DNA from 3 places in the Kineococcus lubricus genome. Region 1 is predicted to be linked to each of the others. Evidence: riboswitches for the same ligand, from Rfam matches in the RefSeq annotation. Region 1 holds a riboswitch; each other region holds the start of a gene.
What was found. A riboswitch is a leader RNA that binds a small molecule or an ion and turns the genes downstream of it on or off. The one in region 1 is predicted to bind S-adenosylmethionine.
Positions count from the first base shown of each region.

Region 2: it holds a riboswitch for S-adenosylmethionine, as region 1 does, so the genes downstream of both, ACRYRX_RS15875 (sulfurtransferase) here and ACRYRX_RS13960 (ABC transporter substrate-binding protein) in region 1, are expected to answer to the same signal.
Region 3: it holds a riboswitch for S-adenosylmethionine, as region 1 does, so the genes downstream of both, ACRYRX_RS15795 (methylenetetrahydrofolate reductase) here and ACRYRX_RS13960 (ABC transporter substrate-binding protein) in region 1, are expected to answer to the same signal.

Region 1 is NZ_JBJLSK010000016.1:103,189-113,291, forward strand. Features, by position in the region: gene ACRYRX_RS13955 (Rne/Rng family ribonuclease) at 78-3,140, opposite strand; SAM riboswitch class I at 3,526-3,616, shown strand; gene ACRYRX_RS13960 (ABC transporter substrate-binding protein) at 3,840-5,216, shown strand; gene ACRYRX_RS13965 (carbohydrate ABC transporter permease) at 5,213-6,166, shown strand; gene ACRYRX_RS13970 (carbohydrate ABC transporter permease) at 6,163-6,981, shown strand; gene ACRYRX_RS13975 (LLM class flavin-dependent oxidoreductase) at 7,007-8,386, shown strand; gene ACRYRX_RS13980 (SfnB family sulfur acquisition oxidoreductase) at 8,383-9,579, shown strand; gene ACRYRX_RS13985 (acyl-CoA dehydrogenase family protein) at 9,588-10,103, shown strand, end outside.
Region 2 is NZ_JBJLSK010000020.1:31,084-39,288, forward strand. Features, by position in the region: gene ACRYRX_RS15835 (FAD/NAD(P)-binding protein) at 1-447, shown strand, start outside; gene ACRYRX_RS15840 (amino acid ABC transporter permease) at 444-1,412, shown strand; gene ACRYRX_RS15845 (amino acid ABC transporter ATP-binding protein) at 1,409-2,188, shown strand; gene ACRYRX_RS15850 (ABC transporter substrate-binding protein) at 2,274-3,245, shown strand; gene ACRYRX_RS15855 (methyltransferase domain-containing protein) at 3,311-3,907, opposite strand; gene ACRYRX_RS15860 (hypothetical protein) at 3,904-4,425, opposite strand; gene ACRYRX_RS15865 (GNAT family N-acetyltransferase) at 4,472-4,966, opposite strand; gene ACRYRX_RS15870 (aminotransferase-like domain-containing protein) at 4,963-6,192, opposite strand; partial or broken gene ACRYRX_RS15875 (sulfurtransferase) at 6,189-6,284, opposite strand; SAM riboswitch class I at 6,588-6,682, opposite strand; gene ACRYRX_RS15880 (FAD-binding oxidoreductase) at 6,740-8,113, opposite strand.
Region 3 is NZ_JBJLSK010000020.1:15,484-25,586, reverse strand. Features, by position in the region: gene ACRYRX_RS15810 (hypothetical protein) at 13-288, shown strand; gene ACRYRX_RS15805 (rhodanese-like domain-containing protein) at 332-739, opposite strand; gene ACRYRX_RS15800 (aminotransferase class V-fold PLP-dependent enzyme) at 807-2,147, opposite strand; SAM riboswitch class IV at 2,203-2,316, opposite strand; SAM riboswitch class I at 2,459-2,550, shown strand; gene ACRYRX_RS15795 (methylenetetrahydrofolate reductase) at 2,612-3,568, shown strand; gene metE (5-methyltetrahydropteroyltriglutamate--homocysteine S-methyltransferase) at 3,565-5,886, shown strand; gene ACRYRX_RS15785 (APC family permease) at 5,916-7,358, shown strand; gene ACRYRX_RS15780 (GNAT family N-acetyltransferase) at 7,355-7,873, shown strand; gene ACRYRX_RS15775 (Gfo/Idh/MocA family protein) at 7,890-8,888, opposite strand; gene ACRYRX_RS15770 (pyridoxamine 5'-phosphate oxidase family protein) at 9,037-9,462, shown strand; gene ACRYRX_RS15765 (pyridoxamine 5'-phosphate oxidase family protein) at 9,459-9,932, shown strand.

The sequences.
Region 1 (10,103 bases):
AGCTGGAGGCTCGCGCACGACGGCGCACCAAGGGGTAAGCGTACGGAAGGAGAACCCCCGGGGTCAAAACGACGCGCTCACCCCTCCACCCCGGAGGGGGCGGCCGCACCGGTCTCCCGCTCCGCGGCCTCGCGCTCGCGCCGGCCGGCCGCCGCGACCGCCGCGATGGCCGCCAGCACCGCGGCGTCCTTCCCGGGCTCGGACGGCTCGTGGGCGGGCTCCGCGCCGTTCTCCGGCGCGGACGGGGCCTCCTCGGCCACCGCCCGGTCGCGACCGCGGCCACGGCGGCTGCGGGACTTCCCCGAACCGTTGGCCGAGCCGTTGCCCGAGCCGCCGCCGGACCCGTTGCCGGAGCCGTTGCCGGACCCGTTGCCCGAGCCGCCGCCCGAGCCGTTCTGCTGGCCCGGGGACGGCTGCGGCGCCGGGTTGGCGTCCGCCGCCGCGTCGAGCTCCTCGAGCACGGCCGCCAGGCCCTGCCCCGTGCGCTTGCGGGTCATCTGCACCAGGCCGAGGGAGGTGACCTCGGCGACCTGGTGCTTGGTCCGGTCCCGGCCCAGGCACTCCACGAGGCGGCGCAGCACCAGGTCGCGGTTGGACTCCAGGACCATGTCGATGAAGTCGATCACGATGATCCCGCCGATGTCCCGCAGCCGCAGCTGCCGCACGATCTCCTCGGCGGCCTCCAGGTTGTTGCGGGTGACCGTCTCCTCGAGCGTGCCCCCGGCGCCGGTGAACTTGCCGGTGTTCACGTCGATGACGTGCATCGCCTCGGTGGGGTCGATGACCAGCGACCCGCCCGAGGGCAGCCACACCTTCCGGCCCAGGGCCTTGGCGAGCTGCTCGTCGATGCGGTGGCTCTCGAAAACGTCCCGGCCGCCGTGCTCGGCGTCCTCCCAGCGCTCCAGCCGGTCGGCGAGGTCGGGGGCGACGTCGGAGACGTACCCGTGGACGGCGTCCCAGGCCTGGTCGCCGGACACGACGACCTTGGTGAAGTCCTCGTTGAAGACGTCGCGCACGACGCGGACGGTGAGGTCCGGCTCCCCGTGCAGCAGCAGGGGGGCGTTCTTGCTCTGGGACTTGGCCTGGATGGACTCCCAGGTCGCCTGCAGCCGCTGGACGTCCGCGCGCAGCTCCTCCTCGGAGACGCCCTCGGCGGCCGTGCGGACGATGACGCCCGCGCCCGCGGGCACGACCTCCTTGAGGACCTTCTTCAGCCGCGCGCGCTCGGTGTCGGGCAGCTTGCGGGAGATCCCCGTCATCGACCCGCGCGGGACGTACACGAGGTAGCGGCCCGGCAGCGAGACCTGGCTGGTCAGCCGGGCGCCCTTGTGACCCACCGGGTCCTTGGTGACCTGCACGAGCACCGGGTCGCCGGACTTCAGCGCGGCCTCGATGCGCCGCGGCTGCCCCTCGAGCCCGGCGGCGTCCCAGTTGACCTCCCCGGCGTACAGGACGGCGTTGCGCCCCTTGCCCACGTCGACGAACGCGGCCTCCATGCTGGGCAGCACGTTCTGCACGCGGCCGAGGTAGACGTTGCCGACCATCGTCGTCTGGGTCTGCTTGGCGCCGTAGTGCTCGACGAGGATCCCGTCCTCCAGGACGCCGATCTGCGTGGTGTCGGCCCGCTGGCGCACGACCATGACGCGCTCGACCGACTCGCGCCGGGCCAGGAACTCGGCCTCGGTGAGGATGGCCCGCTTGCGGCCGGCCTCCCGGCCCTCCCGGCGGCGCTGCTTCTTGGCCTCCAGGCGCGTGGAGCCGCGCAGCGCGGTGATCTCGTCCTCGCCGGTCCCCCGGGGACGGCGCGGTTCGCGGACCCGGGTGACGGTGTTCGGCGGGTCGTCGGAGGAGGTCTCCTCCACGTCCCCGGACCCGCCGCGGCGACGACGGCGACGACGGCGGCGCGAGGAGCCGGAGGACTCCTCGGCGTCGTCGGGCTCCTCGCCCGCGTCGTCGGCCCCCTCGTCGTCGGAGTCGTCGCGCTGCCCGGCATCCTCGGCGGAGTCGTCCTGGGCCTCGTCGGAGTCGTCGGCGTCGTCGGAGTCGTCGGCGTCGCGGCCCCGGCTGCGCCGGCCCCGGCCCCCGCGGCGGCGACGGCGGCGCGGGGTGGCGCCGTCCTCGTCCCGGGCCTCGTCCTCGGCGGTGTCGTCCTCGCCCCGGTCGTCCTGGTCGTCCGCCTCGAGGTCGGTCAGGTCGGTGTCGTCCAGGCCCTCCGGGCCGAGCTCCTCGCGCTCGTCCTCGCGCTCCTCCTCGAACCCGGTCTGCGCGGGCGGCGGGCCGGCCGGGGCCGAGGCGCGGCGGCGACGGGTGGGCGTCTCGGCGGCGGGCGCCTGGAAGAACAACGCCGTCGCGCGGGCGGCGGCGTCGGAGAAGGAGTCCTCGGCGGGCTCGGCCGCCGGGGCGCGGCGGCGGCCGCGGCGGGCCAGCCCGGCGGCGCGGACCAGCACCGGGTCGTCCATGAGGTCGGTGCCGTCGGCCGGCGCGGGCTCGGAGGCGGGCTCGGCGGACGCCTCGACCGGGACCTCCTCGACGGGGGCGTCCTCGGCGGCCTGCGCGGCCGCGTCCGGCACCGTGACCGGACCGCTCGACTCCTGCACCTCGGCGGCCACCTCGGCCTCGGGTGCGGTCACCGGCTCGGCGACCTCGGCGGCGGGCGCGGCGACCTTGCGGGCGCGGCGACGCCGGGTCGGCGCGACGGGCTCGACGGCTTCGACCGCGGCGGGCGCGGGCTCCGGCGCGGCCTCGACCGCGGGCTCCGGTGCCGGCTCGGGGGTGGGGGCCGCCACCTCCTCGACGGCCGGGGCCGGCTCGGGGGTGGTCACGGTGCGGGTCGCGCGGCGGGCGCGGCGACGCGGCGCGGCGACCGGCTCGGCGACCGGCTCGGCGACCGGCTCGACGACCGGCTCGGCAGCGACCGCCTCCGGAGCGGGTTCGGGCTCCGGGGCGGGCGCGGGTTCGGGTTCGGCCGGAACCGCCACGGTCTGCGCGACCGGCTCGGCGGGAGCCGGTGCCACGGCTCCCGGATCGACGTGCGCGGGCGGGCCGGCGGGCCGGCTGGCGGCGCGGCGGCGGCGCGGCCGCGTCGTCGCGCCGGTCGTCGTGCCGTCGTTGTCGGGGGTCTCTTCGGGGGTCGTCGTCACGGGGTGCTCCGCATCGCCCGCAGCGCCCGCTCCACCGGTCAACCCCGCGGACGCCCGGGCGTCCTGGTCGGAATCGCCGGGCGGGTCGACCCGCGCCCGACGGAAGTCCTCGGTGCACCGGAGAGGTCGCGCGACGCGTGCTCCCCCCGGAGCCACCGTCGTCGTCGTCCGGTGAACGGGCCGGGGCGCCTGCGAGGTCCTTCCACCAGACCGCGGCGCTGCCCGGGACCCGCGCGCTGGGCGGCGGTCTCGACGGCGGACCGGGCGCCCGGTGTGGGGAACGCTCGGCCTCGCCCAGTGTCGCACAGCCCCCTCGAGGTGACCCTGCGCACTCGTCGGGGCGTTCCATCGCCAGCGGGACCCCGTGTCCGCTACATTCGGATCAACACCATCCAGAGTGGCCGAGAGACCTGGCTCGTTGACGCCACAGCAACCACCGCGCGAGCGGCAGGTGCTCCCGCCAGGGGCGATGGAGGACTCGCAGTGGACAGCTGTACCCAGCTCACCCGGCGCTACCACGTCGACCTCGCGCGCACGGCCTCGATGGCCTGTCTGCGCGGCGGGTCGATGCGCCGGGGGACGTCGCGCGCGGTCTGACCGACCCGCGCCACCTCCCCCGAGTCCTCAGGCGAGCGCGCCGCCTCCCGCGCGCACCCCCCGACGGACGACGAACGTCCGCCCACCCCACGGAGCACACCCATGTCCGCGCCCCGCAGCACCCCCACGCCCTCGAGCACGCAGCGTCTGCTCGCCTCGCGCCGTCGTGTCCTGTCCGGCGCCCTCGGCGTCGGCGCCCTCGCCGCCACCGGTTCCCTCGCGGCCTGCGGGGAGGGGTCCGCCGGAGCGGGCCTGGCCGCCGAGGAGGCCGTCGACCTCAAGGGCAAGACGCTCAAGCTCATGGTCAACCAGCCCCACGTGCTCGCCTTCACCGACCTGCTGGGCAAGAAGTTCGAGCAGGAGTTCGGCGGGAAGCTGGAGGTCACCGCGATCCCCTACGACCAGCTGACGAGCAAGCAGATCCTGGACGTCCAGGGCGGCGACGGCGAGTTCGACGTCTTCGACTACTTCTACTTCGGCCTCGGCGAGCTGGTCGCGGCCGACGCGCTGGTGGACCTGACCGACTGGATCGGCGCGAACACCGACATCGCCACCGACGACTTCCTGCCGTCGATCTACGACCCCTACACGCTGCTCGACGGCAAGCGCTACGGCCTGCCCTTCGACGGCGACACGCACGTCCTCTACTACAACGCCGAGGTCTTCGAGCAGTACGGCGTGCAGCCGCCCACGACGTGGGACGAGTACGACGCGGCCGCCGCCAAGATCACCCAGGACTCCGGCGGCAGCGTCTACGGCGCCATCGTCGAGGCCCAGCAGGTGCCGATGATCCTGGGCTGCTCCTTCATCAACCGCCTCGCCGGGTACGGCGGCACGCTCGTGGACGGCGACGGCAAGCCCGCGTTCGCCGGCGAGGAGGGGCTGGCGGCCCTGCAGCACCTCATCGACGTCTCCCCGCACGCGCTGCCGACCCCGCTGCAGACCGGGTTCGACCAGGCCAACTCCGCCTTCCTCGCCGGTCAGGGCGCCATGCTCGACACCTGGACCGACCTCGGCCTGAAGGCCCAGGACCCGGCCAGCTCGAAGATCGTCGACAAGTGGGGCGTCGTGACGCTGCCGGTCGGGGGGAAGAACACGACCCCGCGCACGGCGCTGGACTCCGGCTTCGGCCTGGGGGTCTCCACGGCGGGCAAGCAGCAGGACGTGGCCGCCGCCTTCGTGAAGTGGGCCACCGCCGAGGAGCAGAACTTCCTGCTGTCGTCCACCGGCGGGTCGGGCATCGACCCGGCCCGCAAGAGCGTCCTGGACTCCGCCGAGTACGCCGCGGCGGCGGGGAAGGCGACCGACGTCATCCGCGAGGGCCTGGACGGCGAGCCGCTGGTCTGGCCCAAGGAGCAGGGGGCGCCCAAGGCGCTGCAGGACCTCGTGGACCAGCTCGCGCTCGCGATCCAGGGCGAGACCGAGCCGCAGGCCGCGCTCGACAAGGCCGCGGAGAACTGGCAGAAGGCCCTCGGATGACCCAGCTCCTCGACGACCGGGGGACCCTGCCGCGCCAGCGCGGCCGGGGGGCCGGACGGCGGACGGTCCCGGGGCGGCACCGGCCCGGGCACGTCTCGACGTGGCTGGCGGCACCGAGCCTGGCCGGGCTGGCGCTCATGCTCGTCTACCCCACGGTGTTCGTCGTGGCGCTGGCGGTCACCAAGTCCTCCCTGGCCCGGCCGCTGCAGCGGTTCACCGGCACCGACAACCTCGTGGCGGCGTGGGAGTCCCTGGCCTTCGCCGGGTCCCTGGTCCGCTCGGTCGTGTTCGCCGTGGTCGCGGCCCTGGCGGCGACGGCCCTGGGGGTGGTCCTGGCGCTGCTGCTGCACGCCCGCGGGACGCGCTTCGGCGTCGTGGGGACGATCCTGCTGCTCCCGCTGGTCACCCCGCCGGTGATGGTCGGGGTGGCGTGGAAGCTCATGCTCGCCCCGGTCGGCGGGGCGTTCGGCGGGTTGTTCTCCGCCCTCGGGTTCCCGGGGGCCAACCCGCTGGGCGACAGCGCGGGGGCGTTCTCCGCGCTGGTCGTCATGCACGTGTGGCAGTGGACGCCGCTGGTGACCCTGCTGGTGTTCGCCGCCCTGCTGGGCGTCCCGGAGGAGCTGCGCGAGGCCGCGGCCCTGGACGGGGCCGGCGCGCTGCGCGGGTTCACGAACGTGGTGTGGCCGGTGATCGCCCCGAACGTGTTCTCGGTGCTGCTGCTCGAACTCGTCATCGGGTTGAAGGTGTTCGACCTGGTGACGGTCGTGACCCAGGGCGGGCCGGGGGTGTCCACCATCGTCAGCAGCTTCGAGATCTTCCGGACGGGCATGCGCGGCAGCTACGAGATCGGCACGGCGGCGGCCGAGACCCTGGTGTTCGGCCTCGTCGTGGGGGTCCTGACCACGGTCGTCACGCTGCTGCGGGCGCGCGCCGTGAAGGCCGACCAGTGAGCGCGGGGGCGCTGCACCGCGCCGGGGTGCGCGTGGTCCTGGCCGCCGTCGCGTTCGTCGCGCTGCTGCCGCTGCTGTTCCTCGTCTCCCTGTCGCTGCGCAGCGTCGACGACATCGCCAACGGCGGCTGGCTGCCGAGCGTGTTCGTGTGGTCGAACTTCTCGAAGGCGTTCGCTACGGTGCCGCTGTCGACGATGCTGGCGAACTCGTGGGTCGTCGCGATCGGCGCGACGGTCCTGACCTCGCTCATCGCGGTGCCCGCCGCGTACGTGACGGCCCGCGCGGGGGTGCGCGGGGAACGGCTGCAGACGGTGCTGCTGGCCAGCTACTGCGCACCGCCGATCGTCGCGGTGCTGCCGCTGTACTACCTGCTGAAGCAGGCGGACCTGACGAACTCCGCGCTCGGCCTGGTCCTGGTCAACGGGCTCGCCAACGTCCCGGTCGCGGTGTGGCTGCTGGACGGTTTCGTGCGCCGCATCCCGATCGAGATCGAGGAGGCCGGCTGGGTCGACGGGTTGTCGACGACCGGCGGGCTGCGGCGGATCGTGCTGCCGCTGCTGGCCCCGGGACTGGTCGCGGCGCTGCTGATCTGCCTGTTCCTGTCGTACAACGAGTTCCTGTTCGCGGTGTCGTTCTCGCAGAGCACGTCCAGCCAGACCCTGCCGGTCGGCCTGTCGCTGTTCCAGGGCGACCGCACCGTGCAGTTCGGCCAGCAGGCCGCCGCCTCGCTCGTCGGGATCGTCCCGATGTACGTGCTCGCGGTGGTGGCCCAGAAGTGGCTCGTCGGCGGTCTGTCCGCCGGGGCCGTCAAGTGATGTCCAGGAAGTTGGAGGGAACCCCGTGACCGAGGCCCGCAGAGTGCACCTCAACGCGTTCGACATGACCTGCGTGGGGCACCAGTCCCCCGGTCTGTGGCGGCACCCGGACGACCAGTCGCACCGGTTCGACGACATCCGGTACTGGACCGAGCTCGCGAAGCTGCTCGAGCGCGGCAAGTTCGACTCGCTGTTCATCGCCGACGTCCTGGGGATCTACGACGTCTACAAGGGCGGCCCGGAGACGGCGCTGCGCGAGTCGACGCAGGTGCCGGTCGGGGACCCGCTGCTGGCGGTCTCGGCGATGGGCGCGGTCACCGAGCACCTCGGGTTCGGCGTCACCGTCTCGCTGACCTACGAGCAGCCGTACTCCTTCGCCCGCAAGATGGCGACGCTGGACCACTACACGAACGGCCGGGTCGGCTGGAACGTCGTCACCTCCTACCTGGAGTCGGCGGCGAAGAACCTGGGGCTGTCGACGCAGATCTCGCACGACGACCGCTACGAGCTCGGCGAGGAGTTCATGGAGGTCGTCTACAAGCTGTGGGAGGGCTCCTGGGAGGACGACGCCGTCGTCCGCGACGCCGAGGCGGGGGTGTTCACCGATCCCGCCAAGGTGCACCCGATCGAGCACCACGGCCGCTTCTTCGACGTCCCCGGCATCGGGCTGACCGCGCCGTCCCCGCAGCGCACCCCGGTCATCTTCCAGGCCGGCGCCTCCCCGCGCGGGATCGCCTTCGCCGCCAAGCACGGCGAGGCGGTCTTCAACACCGCCACCCGGCCGGAGGTCATGCGCCCGTGGGTGGACCGGCTGCGCGCGCAGACGGCCGCGGCCGGCCGCGACCCGCGCAGCATCAAGGTGTTCACCCTGGTCACCATCGTCACCGGCGCCACCGACGAGGAGGCGCAGGCGAAGTACCGGGACTACGCCCAGCACGTCAGCTACGACGGAGCCCTGGCCCTGTACGCGGGCTGGAGCGGTCTGGACCTGTCGACGTACCCGCCGGACGAGCCGCTGGAGCACTCCGAGACGCAGGCGATCCGCAGCGCCGTGGACGCGTTCTCCTCGGCCGACCCGGACCGGCGGTGGACCCCGCGCGACATCGCGAACTGGGTCGGCATCGGCGGGATGGGCGCGGTGGTCGTGGGTTCGCCCGCCACCGTCGTGGACGAGCTGCAGCGGTGGATGGAGGTCGGTGACGTCGACGGCTTCAACTGCGCGTACGCCATCACGCCGGGCACGTTCGAGGACGTCGTCGAGTTCATCGTCCCCGAGCTGCAGCGCCGCGGGGTGTACCCGACGGAGTACGAGGGCGAGACCCTGCGCGAGACGATCTACGGCAAGGGTCAGGTCCACGTCCGCGACGACCACCCGGCCGCGCGCTACCGGCGGGTCTCGCGGTGACCGCGCACGTCATCGCCGACGCCGCCGAGGCGCTGGCCGTCGCGCGGCAGTTCGGCGCGGAGCTGGCCAAGGGCGACGCCGAGCGGGACGCCGAGCGTCGCCTGCCGCACGCCGAGGTCGCCGCGCTGGCGCAGTCGGGGTTGCTGGGGCTGACGGTCCCGCGCGCCTTCGGCGGCGCCGGGCTGGGCGCCCGCGACCTCGGGGACGTGTTCGTCGAGCTCGCCGCGGGCGACTCCAGCGTCGGGCAGATCCCGCAGAACCACTACTTCTTCGTCGACGTCGTCCACCACGTGGGGACCCCGGAGCAGCAGCGGTTCTTCTACGGGGAGGTCCTGGCGGGCCGGCACTTCGCCAACGCGCTGTCCGAGCGCGGCTCGAAGACGGCCTGGGAGTACGACATCCGCTTCGAGCGGCAGCCCGACGGCCGCTACCTCGTGGACGGGGTGAAGCACTACGGGACCGGGACGCCGTTCGCGCCGTGGATCCCGATCTACGCCACCGACCGCAGCGAGGACCCCGCCGGCCGCAACGTGGCCGCGTGGATCGAGGCCTCGCACCCGGGCGTCACCGTCGAGGACGACTGGATCGGCATGGGGCAGCGGACCACCGGGTCCGGGACCGTCCGGTTCGAGGACGTGCTCGTCGAGGCCGAGCGCGTGCTGCCGGTGTGGCGGGTGTTCGAGCAGGCCGAGACGTTCGGCGCGTTCGGCAACTTCCTGCACGCCGCCATCGACGTCGGGATCGCCCGGGCCGCGCTGCGCGACGGCGCCGAGCTCGTGCGGACCGTCGCCCGGCCGTGGCCGGAGTTCGGCGCGCCCAGCGCCGCGCAGGACCCGCTGGTGATCCAGGAGTTCGGGGACCTGGTGCTGCGCACCCGCGCCGCGCACGCCCTGCTGCGCGAGGCGGGCGCAGCGATCGACGCCGCCCGCGCCGACCTCACCGAGGAGTCGGCCGGCGAGGCGTCGCTGGCCGTGGCCGCCGCCCGCGCCGCGGCCGACACCGCGGCCGTGTCGGTGTCCTCGGACGTGTTCGCCCTGGTGGGGACCCGCGCGGCGGCCAGGCCGCTGAACCTGGACCGGCACTGGCGCAACGCCCGGACCCACACGCTGCACGACCCCCGCCGCTCCAAGCTGCAGCACCTGGGACGGCACGCCCTGCTCGACGTCTTCCCGCCCGCGAACGGGTGGGTGTGAGGAGAACCATGACCACCCGTGACCAGGTCCTCGACGCCGCCCGCGACGTCGCGAACCACCTCGCCCTCGACGCGCTGGACCGCGACCGCGCCAACGCCGAGCCCTTCACCGAGGCCGAGCTGCTGCGCAAGGCCGGGCTCCCGGCCGTCCTGCACCCGGCGTCGGTCGGCGGCGCGGGGCTGCCGTGGTCGGTGGCGCTGGAGGTCGTGCGCGAGATCGCCCGCACCGACGGGTCGATCGCGCAGCTCATCGCCTACCACTACGTCAACGCCCACAACCTCGTGTGGGTGGCCGACGACGCCGGCCGCGCCCGCTGGGGCGTGCCCTCGGCCGAGCAGCAGTGGCTGTGGGGCGACTCGGTGAACCCGGTCGACCCGGACCTGCGGCTGACGCGGGACGGGGACGGCTGGGTCCTGAGCGGCACGAAGAACTTCTCGACCGGCGCCAGCGTCGGGGACGTCACCCTGGTCGGCGGGGTCACCGACGACGGGCGGGACCTGCTGGTCCTGGTGCCGCGCGAGACG
Region 2 (8,205 bases), on a different contig from region 1:
GACCCGGAGGCGGGTGCGTTCACGGCCACCTCCGCCTCCGGGCCGCACGAGGTGCGCGGGGCCGCGCTCGTGGAGGCCCGGCTGCCCGTCCCGGACCTGGAGTGGACCTCCGACGTGCTGCTGACGCGACTGCGCGAACGCGGGGACGTGCGGGCCCACCGGATCACCGACGGGGAGACGCGCCTGTCGAACGGCCGGCTCGTCGTGGACCCCCGCGGGCGGCTGGTCCGCGCCGACGGCTCACCCCACCCGCGACGCTTCGCGACCGGCGCGTGGGTCTCCGGGGAGGGCGCGGCGCCCGCGTTCGCCCGGCCGGGCACGGACGCGGAGCTGTTCCGGCGGGCCGACCGGCTGGCCGGGGACCTCCTGCGGGCCGGGCCGTCCGCGGTCCCGGCCGCCCGCGCCGACACCCCCACCCTGACCGAGCTGCCGGGAGAACGACGATGAGCGAGACGATCCGCACCGGCCCCGCCGCCGGCACGCCGGTGGTGGTGGCGCAGGAACCCGCGACAGCGGTGAGGGTGCTGCCGGCGCGGCACCCGTGGCGGTGGGTGGCGACCGCGGTCGTGGCGGTCCTGGCGGCGATGGCGGTCAACGCGCTCGTCACCAACCCCGCCTGGGAGTGGCCGACGGTCGGTGAGTTCCTGTTCTCCGCGACGATCCTGGAGTCGATGTGGCTGACGGTGGAGCTCACCGTCGTCGGGACCGCGATCGGCCTGGTCCTGGGCACCGTGCTGGCCCTCCTGCGGATGTCGCACAACCCGCTCCTGAAGGCCGTCAGCTTCACCTACATCAGCGTCTTCCGGTCGGTCCCGCTGATCCTGCAACTGCTGTTCTGGTTCAACCTGGCGATCCTCTACGACCGCATCGGCTTCGGCGTCCCCTTCGGCCCGCAGTTCTGGTCCTTCAGCACCCAGGACCTCATCGCCCCGCTCACCGCGGCGTTCCTGGGTCTGGGCCTGCACCAGGCCGCGTACTTCGCCGAGATCGTCCGCTCGGGTTTCCTGGCGATCGACCCCGGCCAGCGGGAGGCTGCGGCGGCGCTGGGCATCCCGCAGGGCCGGCAGTTCTGGCGGATCCAGCTCCCGCAGGCGCTGCGCATCATCGTCCCGACGACGGGCAACGAGATCATCGGCCTGCTCAAGGGCACCTCGGTCGTCTACATCATGGCGCTGCCCGAGCTCTTCTACCAGGTGCAGGTCGTCTACAACCGGACCGGCCGCGTCATCCCGCTGCTGCTCGTGGCGGCGATCTGGTACTTCGTCCTGACCACCGTCCTGTCGGGCGTGCAGTGGGTCGTGGAGCGCTACTACGGCCGGGGCAGCTCCCGCGCCCAGAGCGACCCGGCGCTGTCGAAGGCGTTCCGCTCCGTGCGCGCCGCCCGCGCCCGCCGTCTGGAGGCTCCTCGATGAGCACCCCCACCCTCAACCGCCCGGTCGTCAAGCTCGAAGGCGTCCACAAGCGCTTCGGCGCCCTGGAGGTCCTGCGCGGCATCGACCTGTCGGTGGCCGCCGGGACCGTGACCGTCGTGCTCGGCGCGTCCGGCTCCGGCAAGTCCACGCTGCTGCGCACCATCAACCACCTCGAGAAGGTCGACGCGGGCGTCGTCGAGGTCAACGGCGAGCTCATCGGCTACGAGCGCGCCGGGAACCACCTGCGCGAGCTGCACGAGCGCGAGGTGCTGCGCCAGCGGTCGAACATCGGGTTCGTGTTCCAGCACTTCAACCTGTTCCCGCACCTGACGGTGCTGGAGAACGTCGTGGAGGCCCCGGTGTCGGCGCAGCGCCGCAGGCGCTCCGACGTCGAGGTCGAGGCCCGGGCCCTGCTGGAGCGGGTGGGCCTGGCCGACAAGGCCGGCGAGTACCCCCGCCGGCTGTCCGGCGGTCAGCAGCAGCGCGTGGCGATCGCCCGGGCGCTCGCCCTCAAACCCTCCCTGGTCCTGTTCGACGAACCGACGTCGGCGCTGGACCCCGAACTCGTCGGTGAGGTGCTGGACGTGATCCGGGACCTCGCCGCCTCCGGCACGACCATGCTGGTCGTCACCCACGAGATCGGTTTCGCCCGCGAGGTCGCCGACCGCGTGCTGTTCATGCACGAGGGCGTCGTCCTGGAGGAAGGCACCCCCACCGAGGTCTTCGACCACCCGCGGCACGAGCGCACCCGCTCGTTCCTCGCGAAGGTCCTCTGAACCACTCCACCCCCTGACGGTCCGGCGCTCCGCCGGACCGCGATGTCGGCCTGCTCCGGGCAGGCCCGAGCACGAGGAGAAACCCGTGATCAGCCGACGTACCTGGCTCCTGTCGCTGGCCGCCACCCCGCTGGTGCTGTCGGCGTGCGCGTCGGGCGACGCCGACCCCGCGACGGCCCCCGCCGCCACCAGCAGCGGCGGCTCGGGGGTCGACACCAGCCCCGAGCAGAGCGGCCGCGTCACCGTCGAGGCGGTGCCCGAGATCGCGGCCAAGGTGCCCCAGGCGATCAGGGACCGCGGCACCCTGGTCATCGGCACCACCGGCAACGGCAACCCGCCGCTGAGCTTCCGCGCCGACGACGACGAGACCGTCATCGGAATCGAACCCGACATCGCCCTCCTCGTCGCCGGCGTCCTCGGGCTGGAACCGGACCTCCAGGCCACCAGCTGGGAGAACCTGTTCCTGTCGATGGACTCCGGGCAGTACGACGTGGGTTTCTCGAACATCACCGTGACCGAGGAGCGCAAGGAGAAGTACGACTTCGCCTCCTACCGCGTCGACACCCTCGCCTGGGAGGTCGCGAAGGACTCCGGCATCACCTCGATCGCGGGGCCGGAGGACGTCGCCGGCCGGACCGTCTCGGTCGGTTCGGGCACCAACCAGGAGAAGGTCCTGCTGGACTGGAACGAGCAGAACGAGGCCGCCGGCCGGGAGGAGGCGACCATCCAGTACTACCAGCAGGCCTCCGACACCTACCTGGCCCTGAAGTCGGGCCGGATCGAGGCGAACTTCGGCCCGAACCCGACCGCGGCGTACCACGCGCTGGTTTCCGGCGACACGAAGATCGTCGGCACCGTCCCCGGCGGCGGCACGATCCAGGCCGACATCGCGGCGACGACGAAGAAGGACAACGGTCTGGTGCAGGCCCTGGCCGACGCGCTGAACCACGTCATCCGGAGCGGCGCCTACGCCGAGACGCTGGAACGGTGGAACCTGGCGAACGAGGCCGTCCCGACGTCGCAGGTCAACCCGCCCGGGCTGCCGAAGACCAGCTGAGCCCACCGCACGGCGGCCCGCCACCCCTCCCGGGGTGGCGGGCCGCCGTGCGCGGGGGGCGCGGGTCAGTCCGCGCGCCGACGCGCGACGAGGTGCCAGTGGGAGGTCCCGCTCACCTCGTCGACCACGTCCTCCCCCACGGGCACGAGGTCGCAGCCGCCGGCCAGCAGCGCCCCCCGCACGAGGTCGCGGTCCAGGCGCAGCAGGCCGGCCCGCGCCGGCGCGCCGGAGGGCGCCAGCAGCGAGATCGCGCCCCCGGCGCGGACGGACGACGTCAGCGCGGCGACGTCGGAGACGACCTGCGCCAGGGTGCCCCGCGCGGGAAGCACGTCGTGGCACAGGACGAGGTCGAACGACCCCGACCCCCCGGCGCGGTGGTGGGTGATCGCGGCGAGGGCGGCGACGTCGTCCAGGTCCGCGTCGACCGTGCGCACCCGGTGCGCGACACCGGCTCCCGCGGCGCGCTCCTGCGCGGCGGCCAGCGCCCGCCCGGAGGAGTCGAGGACGGTCACCTCGTGGCCCAGCCGGGCGAGGTCGACGGCGTCGCGGCCGTCACCCCCGCCCGCGTCGAGCACCCGCAGCGGCGGGGACCCGGACCCGGCCAGGACGCCACCCAGCACGTCGGTGACCAGGGCCCGGCGGGACCGGGCGCCGGTCCTCACGGACCGTCCTCGGGGGTGCGTCCCTGGTCCAGCCGGGCGCGCCGGACCCAGCCGGCGACGCGGCCGTCGACCAGGACCCAGGCGGCGGGGAACTCCCCCAGCGCGGCCCACGCCTCGTCGGCGCTCTGCCCGGCCCCCACGTGCGGCAGCGCCGGGTCGGCGACCTCGCGCAGCGGGGACCCGGCCCGTTCGGGGTCCTCGCGCACGAGGGCGCGCAGGCCGGCCAGCGTCGTGGCGGCGACGACGTCGCCCAGCGCGTGCGGGCGCGCGGCACCGGCGCGGGGCAGGACCACCGCCAGGGGGGTGCGGCCCAGCGCGCCCTCCGCAGCCGCCTGCTCCACGGCTGCAGCGACGGTCAGGTCGGCGCGCAGCGCGATGGGTCCCGGGGCGTCGAGCGCACCCGCGGGCAGCAGCCCGCGGACCGGGCGCTCGACACCTCCTTCCAGGAAACCGTTGCGCCGCGACCAGTCGTCGTCCCGGAGGGACGCGGGGACGGACGGCCTCTCGAGGGTGCTCACGGTGCGGGCCTTCCGGTGGAGGAGCAGGTGCGGGGGCGCCGCGGGGTCACCCGACGCCCTTGCCGTAGCAGCGGCTGTGCCCGACGCGGTCGTACGGGGGGTAGACGGGGACCGGTTCCCAGCCCTCGCGCTCGTACAGGGCCATCGCCTCGGGCTGGCGGTCGCCGGTCTGCAGCAGCAGCCGGTCCACGCCGACGCCCCGGGCGGACTCCTCGACGCGGCGCAGCGCCTGCGCCGCGAGCCCGCGGCGGCGGTGCGCGGGGGCGACGAAGACGCGTTTGACCTCCCACCGCACGGGTTCGCCCGCGACGGCGAGCCGGCGCAGGCTCGCCGTCGCGGCCGGTTCACCGCCGGCCAGGGCGAGCCAGGCCACCTCGACCTCGGCGGCGGAGGGGGGCGGCGGGGAGGGGCGCGGACCCGCGCCCGGGCGGGCGTAGCGCGGGCCGACCTCGGCGTCCATGAGGCCGCGCAGGCCCGCCACGCGCGGGTCGTCCCAGCCCGTGGCCACCCAGGTGACGACGGGCAGCGCCTGGACGGTCACCGCCGGGCCAGCGGGGAGGCGAAGGCGACCGCCACGCGGTGCACGGCCTCCCGCAGCTCCTGCGGCGTGAGGTCGGAGAAACCCCAGCGGAACCGGTCGGTGAACTCGTGCGGGCCGACGGGGCTGAAGTAGCGCCCCAGCGGGAAGTCGACGGCGTTCTGCCGGGCCGCTTCCAGCGCCCTCTCCAGGTCGACGGCGGGGTCGACCACGCGGCCCCACACGAAGATCCCGCCGTCGGCCGGGGGGACCTCCACCACGCCCGGCAGTTCCGCCGACACCGCGGCCAGCAGCGCGTCGTGCCGCTCGCGCAGGACGGACCGGCTGCGCCGCAACGCGTCGGCCAGCGCGCCGGGCGCGGCCAGGAAGCGGTGGACGGCGCGCTGGACGACCAGCGAGGTGTGCTGGTCGGAATCCCGGCGGGCGTCCAGCACGGCCCCGACCAGCCACTGCGGCCCCGCGATCCAGCCGAGCCGGAGCCCGGGCCCGAGGGTCTTGGAGAAGGTGTTGACGTGCAGGACCTGCTCGGAGGCCAGGTCCAGGTCCTCGGCCGGGGACCCGTCGAACCGGAGCTTGCGGTAGGGGTCGTCGGACAGCAGCAGGAACCCGTACCGCTCGGCCAGGTCCACCAGGCGGCGGCGCGCGGCCGGGGGCGCGCTCGTGCCCGTGGGGTTCTGGAAGTCCGGGATCGTGTAGAGCAGCTTGGGCCGCAGCCCGGCCCGCAGCAGGGACTCCAGGTCGTCGAGGTCCAGACCGTCGGGCCCGGTGGCGACCGGCCGGGTGTCGGCGCGGCGCTGCCGCAGCAGGGTCAGGACGAGCGGGTACGTGGGGTTCTCGACGAGCACGACGTCGCCCGGGTCCACGAGCGCGTCGAAGACCAGCGCCAGGGCGTGCAGCGCGCCGTTGGTGACGGCGACGCGCTGGGGGTCGGTGCCCTCGTCGCCGGCGATCCACTCCCGCAGCTCCGGCAACCCCAGCGGCACCGAGTAGCGCAGCGACGGGGCGGCCGGGTCGGCCAGTTCCTCGGCGAAGGCGCGGGACAGCCCGTGCAGCGGCAGGGCCGCGGCACCGGGGACGCCCCCGTGCAGGCCGATGGTCCCCTCGACCGGGCGGGTGGGGCGCGGGCCGAAACCCACGGCCGGCAGCACGTCCCGGGCCCGGCGGGACAGCAGGTGGGGGCCGCTGAGCGGTTCGGGGTCGAGCGCCGCGCCGTCCTGGACGAGGGTCACGCGGTCACCCGCCCCGGCTCGGCGCCGACGGGGACGCGGACGGCGTCGCCCCACTCGGTCCTGCTGCCGTCGTGGTCGCGCACGTCCGGCAGGAAGGCGCGGATCGAGGTGTCGTCGCGGTCGACGACGAGGCCGTCGCGGTCGAGGTCCTGCGCCGGCCGGGCGGTGCTGACGAGGCGGTCGGGGTGGGCGTCGGCGGTGAACTTCGGGTCGCCGGTGTCGGGCGGGACGGGCATGGGGGTGCTCCGGGGTTCGGTGGGCAGGGAGGCCGGGTCGGGCCTCAGCGACGGGCGGTGCTGGAACGACGGCGCAGGTCCACCACGCCCCGTCCGCACGCGTGGGAGCGACCCCCGGAGCGGCACGGGGCGGCACGGGACGTGCGGTGCTGCATCGATCCTCCATCGTTCCCGGCGGAAGCACCCGCACCCATTCGCACGGGGGGTTGCTGCGGCGTCGCGGAGCCAGGTCTCTCAGCCGCTCTTGATGGGTTGCCCGATCACTGTCGCGTGGCCCCGAGCCGGTTGTCAATCCCCGCCCGGGTCCCGGATCACAGGGCCTTGCCGGGGTTCAGCAGGCCCAGCGGGTCGAAGACGGCCTTGACGCCGGCCTGCAGGGCCCGCACCCGCGGGCTGATCTCGTCGGCCAGCCAGCGCCGCTTGGCGGTGCCGATGCCGTGCTCCCCGCTGATGGTCCCGCCCAGGCGCAGGGCCGTCGCGACGACCTCGTCCGCGGCGGCCTCGAGGCGCTCGGCGGCGCCGGCGGCGTCGTCGGCGAGCAGGAGCGGGTGGAAGTTCCCGTCCCCGGCGTGCGCGACGACCCGCACCGAGACCCGGTGCGCCGCAGCGATCCTGGTGATCTCGCGGTGGAACTCCCCGATCCGGGACAGCGGGACCGCGACGTCCTCCCCCACGGCCAGCACGTCCTCCAGCGGACCCCGGCCGCTGCGGCGCAACTCCCAGTGGAACTCCGCCTCCGCACCGGCGAGCCGGCGCACCCTGCCCCCGGCGCCGGCCAGCGCCGCCTCGATCTCCTCGGCCTCGGCCAGCGCACCGTGCCCGTCGGTCTGCACCAGCAGCAGCGCCTGCCCGTGCGCGGCCAGCGTCGTCCCGGAGAAGGCGTCGATGTCCCGCAGCGTCGGGCCGTCGAGGAGTTCCACGACCGCCGGGCGGGCCGCGCCGGCGGTGAGGGCCAGCAACCCCTGAGCGGCCGCGTCGACCGAGTCGAACCACGTCGCGAGGGTCCGCTCGTCGACCGGTCGCGGGCGCAACCGGATCGTGATGCCCACGACCACGCCGAGGGTCCCCTCGGACCCGGTGAACAACCCCACGAGGTCCAGGCCGGTGACGCCCTTGATCGAGCGGTGGCCGGTCGAGATCAGCGAACCGTCGGCCAGGACGACGTCCAGGGCCAGCACCGACTCCCGGGTCACGCCGTACTTCGCGCAACGCAGCCCACCGGCGTTGGTGGCGACGTTCCCGCCGATGCTGGAGATGCGCCAGCTCGCCGGGTCCGGGGCGTGCCGCAGGCCCAGGGGGGCCAGGGCGGCGTCGAGGTCGGCGCCCAGGACGCCCGGTTCCACCCGGGCGACCTGGTCGGCGGGGGCGATCTCGAGGATCCGGTCGAGCCGTTCGGTGGACAGCACGATCCCGCCGGTGACCCCGACGGCCCCGCCGGACAACCCGGTGCCCGCCCCGCGCGGGACGACCGGGACGCGGTGCCGGGTGGCCCACCGCAGGACGGTCTGGACCTGCCCGACGTCGCGGGGGCGCACGACGGCGAGGACGCCGGCGGGGGCGTCCAGGCGGGAGCGGTCGGTGACCTCGTGGGCGGCGAAACCCGGGTCCACGACGCCGGGGAGCTCGGCGTCCAGCTCGGCCAGCGGGCCGCTGAGGAGGGTGGGGACGAGTTCGGTGGTGGTCATGGGAGGAACTCCGTTCGCTTCGAACCCGGGGTGGACACGGGGGCGCGGGGGGACGGCGTCACCATCGCACACCCCGAACCCCGGCGTTGACG
Region 3 (10,103 bases), on a different contig from region 1:
CGGAGGTGCGCGGTGCGTGGACGGCGGCTGTGGGCGCGGTTGTGCGCCGCTGCAACCACTTCGGCGGCTGCGGTGGTGCAGGGGCTGGCCCTGGCGGGGCACGGTCAGTGGGGGTTCCCCTGGGTACCGGCCGACCTCGACCTCGACCCCGAACCGGAACCAGGTCCCGGTGAACTCAGCTGGGCCGACTTCGAGGCGGAACTGCACGCGCTGCTGACCGCGCACGCCGACGGGCACGCCGAAGGGACCGGGGACGGGTCCCGTCCCGGCAGCGAACCCGTGCCCTGAGGCCCCGACCCGCCGGCGGCCGCGCTCGCGCGCGCCGGCCACCTCAGGCCCGCCCGGGTTCCGCGGTGGGCAACCCGGCCGCCTCCCACGCGGGGAACCCGCCCTCGACGTGCACGACGTCGGTGAACCCGGCGGCGAGCAGTTCGGCGGCCACGGGGCCCGACCCGGCGGGCGAACCGCAGACCACGACGATCCCCTGGTCGAGGCCGGTCAGCTGCGGCAGGGCCCGGGGGCCGCCGAGGGTGAACCTCGGCCCGACCTCGTCCTTGCCGACGACGACGGCCTGCGGCAGCGCGCCGTGCGCGGCCCGGCCGGCGTCGCTGCGGACGTCGACGAGCAGCGCGCCGCCGGCGACGGCGCGCCCGGCGGTCCCGGCGTCGACGAGGGGCGCGCCGAGGGGGACGGCGGCGGGGTCGCCGAGGGGGGCTGCGGTGCGGGGTTCCTGGCTCACGTCACTCCTGGTCGTCGGCTCACGCGCTCGCGCGAGGGGGTTCGGTCGGTCGTGACCCCCGTCGGGGTCAGCCCCGTCCCGGGATCGGGTCGAGGAACGTCCCGGGGGCCGGGCGCGCGTCCGTCAGGGGAGCCCAGCGGCCCTCGACCAGCCCGTACTCCAGCTCCGGGCCGGTGGTCAGGAAGCGCTCGAGGGCGGCCAGGAGCCGGGCGACGTCGGCCGAGCCCGTCCCCACCCCCGTCGAGGCCCGCAGCCCGCCCTCGACCAGGCCGAGGGAGTCGGCGAACCGGTGGGCGCAGAACCGCCCGTCCCGGACCCCGATGCCGTGCTCGGCCGACAGGTACGCGGCGACCTCGGACACCGGGCGCCCCGGGACGGTGAACGTCACGACCCCCACGGCGTCGGCCGGGTGCGGGCGCACGACCCGCACGCCCTCCAGCGCGGTCAGGCCCCGCACGAGCTGGTCGCGCAGCGCGGCCTCGTGGGCCTCCAGCGCCCCCGCCGGCAGGGCGGCGAGCGTCGCGCAGGCCTGCGCCAGCGCGACCGCGCCCACGACGTTGGGCGAGCCGGCCTCGTGCCGGTCCGGTCCCGCCGCCCAGCGCACCGCGTCGTGGCCGACGTCGAGCGTGGCGCCCCCACCGGCCAGGTACGGCTCCGCGGCGTCCAGCCAGTCCCGGCGCCCGACCAGGGCACCGGAACCGAACGGCGCGTACAGCTTGTGCCCCGACAGGGCGATCCAGTCGATCCCGTCGCCGGCGACGTCGACGCGGCGGTGCGGCAGCAGCTGGGCGCCGTCCACGGCGATGCGGGCACCGGCGGCGTGCGCGGCCCGCGCCAGGCGGCGCAGCGGCAGCACCTCCCCGGTGACGTTGGAGGCCCCCGCGACGGCCAGCACGGCGTACCGCCCGCTCGCCAGCTCGGCCTCCAGCCGGGCGGTGGTCTCCTCGGCGTCGGCGCCGCCGCGCACCACCGTCGTGCGCGCCGACCGCTCCCAGGACAGCAGGTTCGCGTGGTGCTCCACGTCGGCCACCAGCACCCGCCCACCGGCCGGGACGGCCCGGGCCAGCAGGTCGAGGGCGTCGGTGGTGCTGCGGGTGAAGACGACCACGTCGTCCGGGCGGGCCCCGACGAAACCCGCCACCTGCTCGCGGGCCCGCTCGAACAGCGCCGTGCAGACGCGGGACAGGTACCCGGCCCCGCGGTGGACGCTGGCGTAGTGCGGGAGCACCTGCGCCACGCGCGCCGCCACGGTGGTCAGCGCCGGGGCGCTGGCGGCGTTGTCGAGGTTCGCGTACGTCGCGGTGCCTCCGGTGGCCAGCGGGACCGCGGTGCCGGCGCCCACGACGGGCAGCAGCGGCGGGACGTCCCGGCCGGTGGGGCGGGCGGGGGACAGGGTGCTCGTCGTCACGCGAGGTCTCCTCGGGGAGTGGACCCCACCGGGAGGACCGGGATCGGCCCGGCGAGGTCCGCGCTTGCCGGGCCCACCTCGGGACCGGCCAGGTCGTCACCCGGGGCACCCCGCCGCGGAGGAGGGTTGCCGGCCAGCGAGCCGGGGCTTGTCGCTGGCGCTCATGACCTGTTCCGAGGTTGCCACGGAACGGCGGTCCAGATCAAGGTCGGCCCGCCGGGGGGAACGGGACCGAGCCCCGGGAACCCCGTCCCGGTGGCTTCCCCGCGAACCGCTTGTCGATCCCGCCGCCGTCGGTCTACATTCGGGGAACACCATCCAGAGCGGCCGAGAGTCCTGGCTCGACGACGCCGCAGCAACCCCCCGAGCCCGGGCGAGGGTGCTACCGCCAGGTCGATGGAGTCCGTGATGCGCACCACCGATGTCGTCGCCCCCTGCCCCGACCCGGGACCGGGACCCGCCCGATGACGATCGCCCCCCTCGTCGCCGGTGCGGCGGGGCGGCCGACGATCAGTTTCGAACTGTTCCCCCCGCGCTCGGAGGCGGGCCGGGAGACGTTGTGGCGCAGGGTTTCGGAGTTGACGGCGGCCGCACCGGACTTCGTGTCGGTGACGTTCGGCGCCGCCGGCGCCACCCGGGCCCCCAGCCGGGACCTGCTCGCCCACGTCCTGCGCACCACGGCCGTCCCCGCCATGGCCCACCTGACGTGCGTGGGGGCCTCGCGGCGGGAGGTCGTGGAACTCGCCGGGGAGTTCCTCGACGCCGGGGTCCGCAACGTCCTGGCCCTGCGCGGCGACCCGCCCGCCGGGGTTCCCGGCTGGAGGCCGCACCCCGACGGCGTCGGGACCGCCGGGGACCTGGTGCAGCTGCTCCAGGTCGCCGACCGGCGCCGCCTCGCGCGCCGCGGCGGCCCCCGCCCGGTCGACGAGGGACCGCTCAGCCTCGCCGTGGCCGCGTTCCCCCGGGACCGCGACGACCACGAGATGGCCGTCCTGCGCGCCAAGCAGGACGCCGGCGCGCACTTCGCGATCTGCCAGGTGACGTTCTGCGCCGCCGAGTACGCCGCGCTCGTGCGCCGCGCCCGGGCCGCGGGGATCACCCTGCCGCTGCTGCCCGGGATCGCCGCCACCGACGACCCCGGCCGGCTGCAGCGCATCGGCGCCCTCACCGGCGTCGCGCCCCCCGCCGGGCTGCTGGCCGCCCTCGACACCGACGACCCCGCGGCCCGCCGCCGCGCCGCCACCGCCTCCACCGCCGCGCTCGCCCGCGACCTCCTGGCCGCCGGGGCCCCCGGGCTGCACCTGTACACCTTCAACGCCGCCGGCCCCGCCCTCGACCTGCTCGACCACCTCGACCTCGACCGCTCCCGCCGAACCGACGACCGCCGCGCGACCGCCGCGGCAGGAGGACCGACCCGATGACCGAGAACCCCCCCGCCTGGACCGCGACGATCCTGGGCTACCCCCGCCTCGGACCCGACCGCGAGACGAAGAAGGCCCTCGAAGCCCTCTGGGCCGGCCGCGCCGACCTCGCCACCACCGAGCAGCGGCTCGCCGCCGTCCGCGCCGCCACCGTCCGCCGGCTCAACGCCCTCGGCCTGCCCGCGCACGACGGCTCCATCCCGTCGTCGTTCTCGGCCTACGACCAGGTGCTCGACGCCGCCGTCGCCGTCGGCGCCGTCCCCGAGCGGTTCGCCGACGTCGTCGCCGCCGACGGGACCGTCGACCTCGCCGGCTACTCCACGATCGCCCGCGGCCGCGGCGCACAGGCCCCGCTGGAGATGACGAAGTGGTTCGACACGAACTACCACTACCTCGTCCCCGAGATCGGCCCCGGCACGACGTTCCGCTTCGCCGACGACCGCGGCGTTCGGGAGTTCACCGAGGCGCTCGCCGACGGTTTCCTCACCCGCCCGGTCCTGGTGGGCCCGGTGACGTTCCTGCTGCTGGCCAAGGCCGCCGACGGCAGTCCCGCCGGGTTCGCGCCGATCTCCCGCCTCGACGACCTGCTCGGCGCCTACGCCGACCTGCTGAGCGCCTACGCCGCAGCGGGCGCGGAGTGGGTGCAGCTCGACGAGCCGGGCCTGGTCAGCGACTCCGCGACCGCCGGGGTCGAGGACCTGCCCGGCCTCGTGCGCGCCGCCTACGACCGGCTCGCCGCCGTCACCGGCCGCCCCCGGCTGCTCGTCGCCACCCCCTACGGCGACGCGAGCGGGTTCCTGGGGTCCCTGGGCGCCGTCGAGGGCCTGGCCCTGGACCTGGTGGAGGGGTCGGTGCCCGCCGACCGGTCGGTGCTGGCCGGCAAGACCGTCGTCGGCGGCGTCGTCGACGGGCACAACGTCTGGCGGGGCGACCTCGTGGGGGCCCTGGCCACGCTGCGGCGGCTCGAGGGGGCCGCCGCGCACGTCGTCGCCGGGACCTCGACCTCCCTGCTGCACGTGCCGCACGACGTGACCCGCGAGACCGCCCTCGACGAGCGGCTGCGCGGCTGGCTGGCCTTCGCCGACCAGAAGGTCGCCGAGGTCGTCCTGCTGGGCCGGGCCCTGGGCGACGCGGAGGCGGCCGGACCCGCCCTGGCCGCCGCGGCGGCGGCCCGCGCCGACCGGCTCGCGGCCCCCGGCGTCGTGCGCCCGGAGGTCCGCGACCGGCTCGCCGCCCTGACCCCGGAGGCGTTCCAGCGCAGCGACTACGCCACCCGCCGCGCCGCGCAGGAGCAGGCCCTGGACCTGCCCCTGCTGCCGACGACGACCATCGGCTCGTTCCCGCAGACCACCGAGATCCGCCGGGCTCGGGCGGCGTGGGCGCGCGGTGAGCTGACCCAGGCGGCCTACGAGGAGTTCCTGCGCGCCGAGATCGACCGCGTCGTGCGGTTGCAGGAGGACCTCGGCCTCGACGTGGTCGTCCACGGCGAACCCGAGCGCAACGACATGGTCCAGTACTTCGCCGAGCACCTCGACGGGTTCGCCGTCACCCAGCACGGCTGGGTGCAGTCGTACGGTTCGCGCGGCGTCCGGCCGCCGATCCTGTGGGGCGACGTGACCCGCCCGGCGCCCATCACCGTGCCGTGGAGCACGTACACCGCCGGCCGCACCGCCAGGCCCGTCAAGGGCATGCTGACCGGTCCGGTGACGATCCTGGCGTGGTCGTTCGTCCGCGACGACCAGCCGCTGGCCGACACCGCGAACCAGGTGGCCCTGGCCCTGCGCGACGAGGTCGGCGACCTCGAGGCGGCCGGCATCGGGATCGTCCAGGTCGACGAGCCCGCGCTGCGCGAGCTGCTGCCGCTGAAGACCGCCGACCAGAAGGCCTACCTGGACTGGTCCGTCGCCTCGTTCCGCCTCGCCACCGCGGGCGCCGGCGACGCCACCCAGGTCCACACCCACCTGTGCTACTCGGAGTTCGGCGAGGTCATCGACGCCATCGACGGCCTCGACGCCGACGTCACCAGCATCGAGGCCGCGCGCTCGCGCATGGAGGTCCTCGCCGACATCGCCGGCGCCGGCTTCGGCCGCGGCATCGGCCCGGGCGTGTACGACATCCACTCCCCGCGCGTGCCGTCGGCCGAGGAGGTCGCCGGGCTGCTGCGCGCGGCGGTGGCCTCGGTCCCGGCCCGCCAGGTGTGGGTGAACCCCGACTGCGGGCTGAAGACCCGCGGGTACGCCGAGACCACCGAGTCGCTGCGGCACCTCGTCGAGGCGGCCCGCACCGTGCGCGCCGAACTGCCCGCCGCCGCGCGCTGACGACCCACCCGGAACGAGAGAGGAACGACGTGTCCGTCGACGAGACGCTGCCGACCACCGGAGCACCCGCCCCCGCCGCCCCCGCCGCCGGGAGGCGGCTGCGGGGCGACCTGGGGGTGTGGAGCATCGTCTTCATGGTGGCCGCCGCCGCGTCCCCGCTGGGGGTGATCGGCGGGCCGGTGGCGATCGGGATCTCCACCGGCAACGGTGCGGGTTTCCCCGCGACGTACGTCGTCGCCGGCGTCGCGCTGCTGCTGTTCGCCGTGGGGTTCACGGCCATGACCCCGCACGTCGGGACGGCGGGGGCGTTCTCCGCCTACGTCAGCCGCGGCCTGGGGCGCCGCACCGGCCTGGGGGCCGGGTTCGCCGCCCTGCTGTCGTACCTCACGCTGGAGGCCGGCGTGTACGGGCTCATGGGACCGGGGGTCGACAACCTGCTCGTCAGCTACGGCCTCCCGCACGTCCCGTGGTGGGTGTACGCGCTCGCCGCGTTCGCCCTCGTGACCTTCCTGGGGCACCGGAACATCGAGCTGTCGGGCAAGGTCCTGGCCGTGGGGCTGGTCGCCGAGGTCGTCATCGTCCTCGTCTTCGACGCCGTGGTGGTGTTCTCCGGCGGGGACGGCGGGCTGTCGACCGGCATCGTCTCGCCCACCGCGATCCTCTCCGGCGCACCGGGTCTGGGCATCCTCTTCGCGATCCTGGGTTTCCTGGGGTTCGAGGCGACGGCCGTGTTCCGGGACGAGGCCCGCGACCCCGAGCGCACCGTCGCCCGCGCGACGTACCTGGCCCTGGGGCTGATCGCCGTGTTCTACGCGGTGTCCAGCTGGGCGCTCGTCAGCGCGTACGGCGACGAGGACGCCGTCCGGGTCGCCACCGACTCCGGGGGGACGATGCTGGCCGACGCCACGCAGGAGTACCTCGGGACGGTGGGCGCCCACGTCGTCCAGGTCCTGTTCGTGACGAGCGTCTTCGCCTGCATCCTGTCGTTCCACAACATCGTGGCCCGCTACGTCTTCGGCCTGGCCGGGCGCGGTGTCCTGCCCCGCGGGCTCGGGGTCGCGCACGCCCGCCACGGGTCCCCGCACCGGGCGTCGGCGGCGACGTCGGCCGTCGTCGCCCTGCTCATCGTCCTGGGGGCGGTCGCGGGGCTGGACGCCATCGGGCAGTACTACACGTGGCTCGGCGGTTTCGCCTCCGTCGGGGTCGTGGTCCTGTACGCCCTGACCAGCCTGGCGGTCGTGGTGTTCTTCGCCCGCCGCCGCGAGCTCGGCGTCGGGGTGGTCCGGGGGATCGTCGCCCCGGCGGTCGGGTTCGCCGCGCTCGGGTTCTTCCTGGTGCTCATCCTGCAGAACCTGACGGGACTGGTCGGCGGCAGCGTCCCGCTGGCCTGGACCGTCGTCGGCCTGCTGGTGCTCGCGTTCGCGCTCGGCCCGGTCGTGGCGCGCCGGGACGTGCCGGAGGGCGGCCGGTGACGACCGGGTCGGCGGAACTGGTGGTCCGCGTCGCCGCCCCGTCGGACCCGCTGGCCCGGCCCCTGTTCGCCGACCTGGCCCGGGAGTACGGGACCCGGTACGGCGGGACGCCCGAGGAGGTCCGCGCCGAGCTGGAGCGGTACCCGGCGAGCGAGTTCGCCGCACCGCACGGCGTGCTCCTGCTGCTGCTGGGGGACGGCGCGGCCGTCGCCGGCGGCGCCTACCGCCGGTACGACCCGCGGACGGCGGAGCTGAAGCGGATCTGGACCCACCCCGCGCACCGCCGCCGCGGGCTGGCCCGCCGGGTGCTGACGGAGCTGGAGCGGCGGGCGGTCGCGAACGGCTACGACCGGGTGTTCCTGACGACGGGCCCGCGCCAGCCCGAGGCCCGGCACCTGTACCTGACCGCCGGGTACGCGCCGCAGTTCGACGTGGACGCGGACCCGGAGACGATCGGGGCGCTGGCCTTCACCAAGGACCTGCCCGCCCGGCCGTGGCCCGCGGCGACCGGGTAGTCCCCTCGGCCGCGGGTCAGGGGGTGACGGTGAGGACCGGCTCGGTGCGCCCGGAGGTCAGCGCGGCGGTCGCGGCCTCGGCGACGGCCTGGGCGACGAGGCCGTCGGCCAGCGACGGTGAGGGGGCGACGCCCTCGCGCACGGCGGTGACGAAGGCGTCCAGCGCGGCGGCGTAGGTCGGGCGGACCCGCTCGAACCACCCGGGGTGCAGGCCGTCCTCGACGACGCGGCCCGCGCCGTAGCGGGTCACGGCGCCGTCGCGGTGTCGCCGCGCCTCGGCCATGCCGGCCGACCCGTGGACCTCGATGCGCTCGTCGTAGCCGTAGGCGGTGCGGCGCACGCAGTCGATCTGCACGAGCGCGCCGGTCGACATCCGCACGGAGGTGACGGAGGTGTCGACGTCGCCGTGCTCGGTGATGCGGGGGTCGGCCAGGGCGGCGCCGAGCGCGGTGACCTCGACGGGTTCGGCGCCGGTGATCCAGCGGGCGAGGTCGAAGAAGTGCACCGCCTGGTCGCGCATCTGCCCGCCGGAGACGGCGACGTACTCCAGCGGCGGCATGGAGGGCCCGCGGCTGGTGAGCTGGACGAGTTCGACGTCGCCGAGGTCGCCGGACCGCACGAGCTCGCGCAGGTGGGCGTAGTCGCGGTCGAAGCGGCGGTTGAAGTCGACCATCGCCGGGACGCCGCGGGCCGCGACGTGCGCGCTGACCTCGCGGGCGCGGTCGAGGTCGAGGTCGACGGGTTTCTCGCAGAACACCGCGAGCCCGGCGTCGGCCGCGCGGCGCAGGTGGGCCGCGTGGGTGTCGGTCGAGGAGGCGATGAGGACCGCGTCGAACCGCGCGGGGTCGAACGCGTCGTCGAGGGAGGCGACGACGCCGGTGCCGTGGCGGTCGGCGACCGAGCGTGCGCGGGTGGTGTCGACGTCGAACACGTCGAACCGCACGTCGGGGTGGGCGGCGAGGTTGACGGCGTGGACGGACCCGATGAATCCCGCACCGATGAGGGCGACGCGCATGCTGGAGGCTCCTGGAGGACGGCCGGTGGACCGGTCCAATGTAGGGGTGCGGCGCGGGTCCGGGCAATCGCCGCGGACCCGTCCGCGGCGGTCGGCGGGAGGACCAAGGACCCTCGCGGCCCCGGCCGGCCGCGCGCACGCTGGTGCCGTGGACGAACTCACCGACCTCGGCCCCGACGCCTGCCGCGCGCTGCTGGGCACCTGCGGGGCGGGCCGGGTCGTCTACACCGAGCACGCGCTGCCGGCCGTCGTCCCCAGCCGCTACGTCGTCCGGGGAGGCCGGCTGTGGTTCCCCGTGCCGTGGTGGACCGCCCTGGCCGGCCACGCCGACGGGGCCGTCCTGGCCTTCCACACCGACCGGTTCGAGACGGCGTCGCGGGCCGGGTGGAGCGTGACGGTCCTCGGCCCCTGCCGCACCGTCCCGGCCCTGGCGGCCCCCCGGGCGGCCCGCGACCTCGCCCCGGGGGAGCCGGTCATGGCGCTGGACGTGGTCGGCCTGCGGGGCCGGGGGCTCGGCACCGCCCGGCTGGACGTCCCGCCCGCCCGGGCGGCCCGGGCTGGGGTGCCCGGGTGACCGGCCGCCCGCGGCGCCTGGCCGGCGCCGACTGCCGCCGGTTGCTGGGGGAGTCCGGGGTCGGGCGCCTGGTGTTCACCGAGGACGCGCTGCCCGCGGTGGCGACCCTGAACTACGCGGTCCGCGGTGGTGCGCTGCACTTCCGGACCGCGGCCGGGACCGCGGTGGCCCGCTGCGCCGGGAACGCCGTCGTGGCCTTCAACGTCGACTCGAGCGTCGACCCGACCCTCGACCCGACCGTCGACCCGAGCGTCGACCCGAGCGTCGACCCGAGCGTCGACCCGAGCGTCGACCCGGCCGGGGGTGACCCGCCCGGGGGTGCGGCGTGGAGCGTCACGGTGACGGGGCGCTGCCGCCGGGCCGACCCGGGGGAGGACGTGCGCTCGGCGTTGCAGGCGTGGGCGCCGGGACCGCGCGAGGAGTTCTTCCGCGTCGACCTCGCGCTGCTGGAGGGGTTCTCGCTGGGGTGAGGCGGGGACGGCCCGCCGGCGGCCCGCCGGCGGCCCGGTGGCGCCCGGCGGTGCGCTCGGGCGGCGATCGGGACCCCTTCCGCAAAATTGTCCTCATGTCCTAACATGACTGGACCATGACGATCGGTCGTCACGTCGCCAGGCCCAGCTACGACGCTGTCCCGCCGGCTC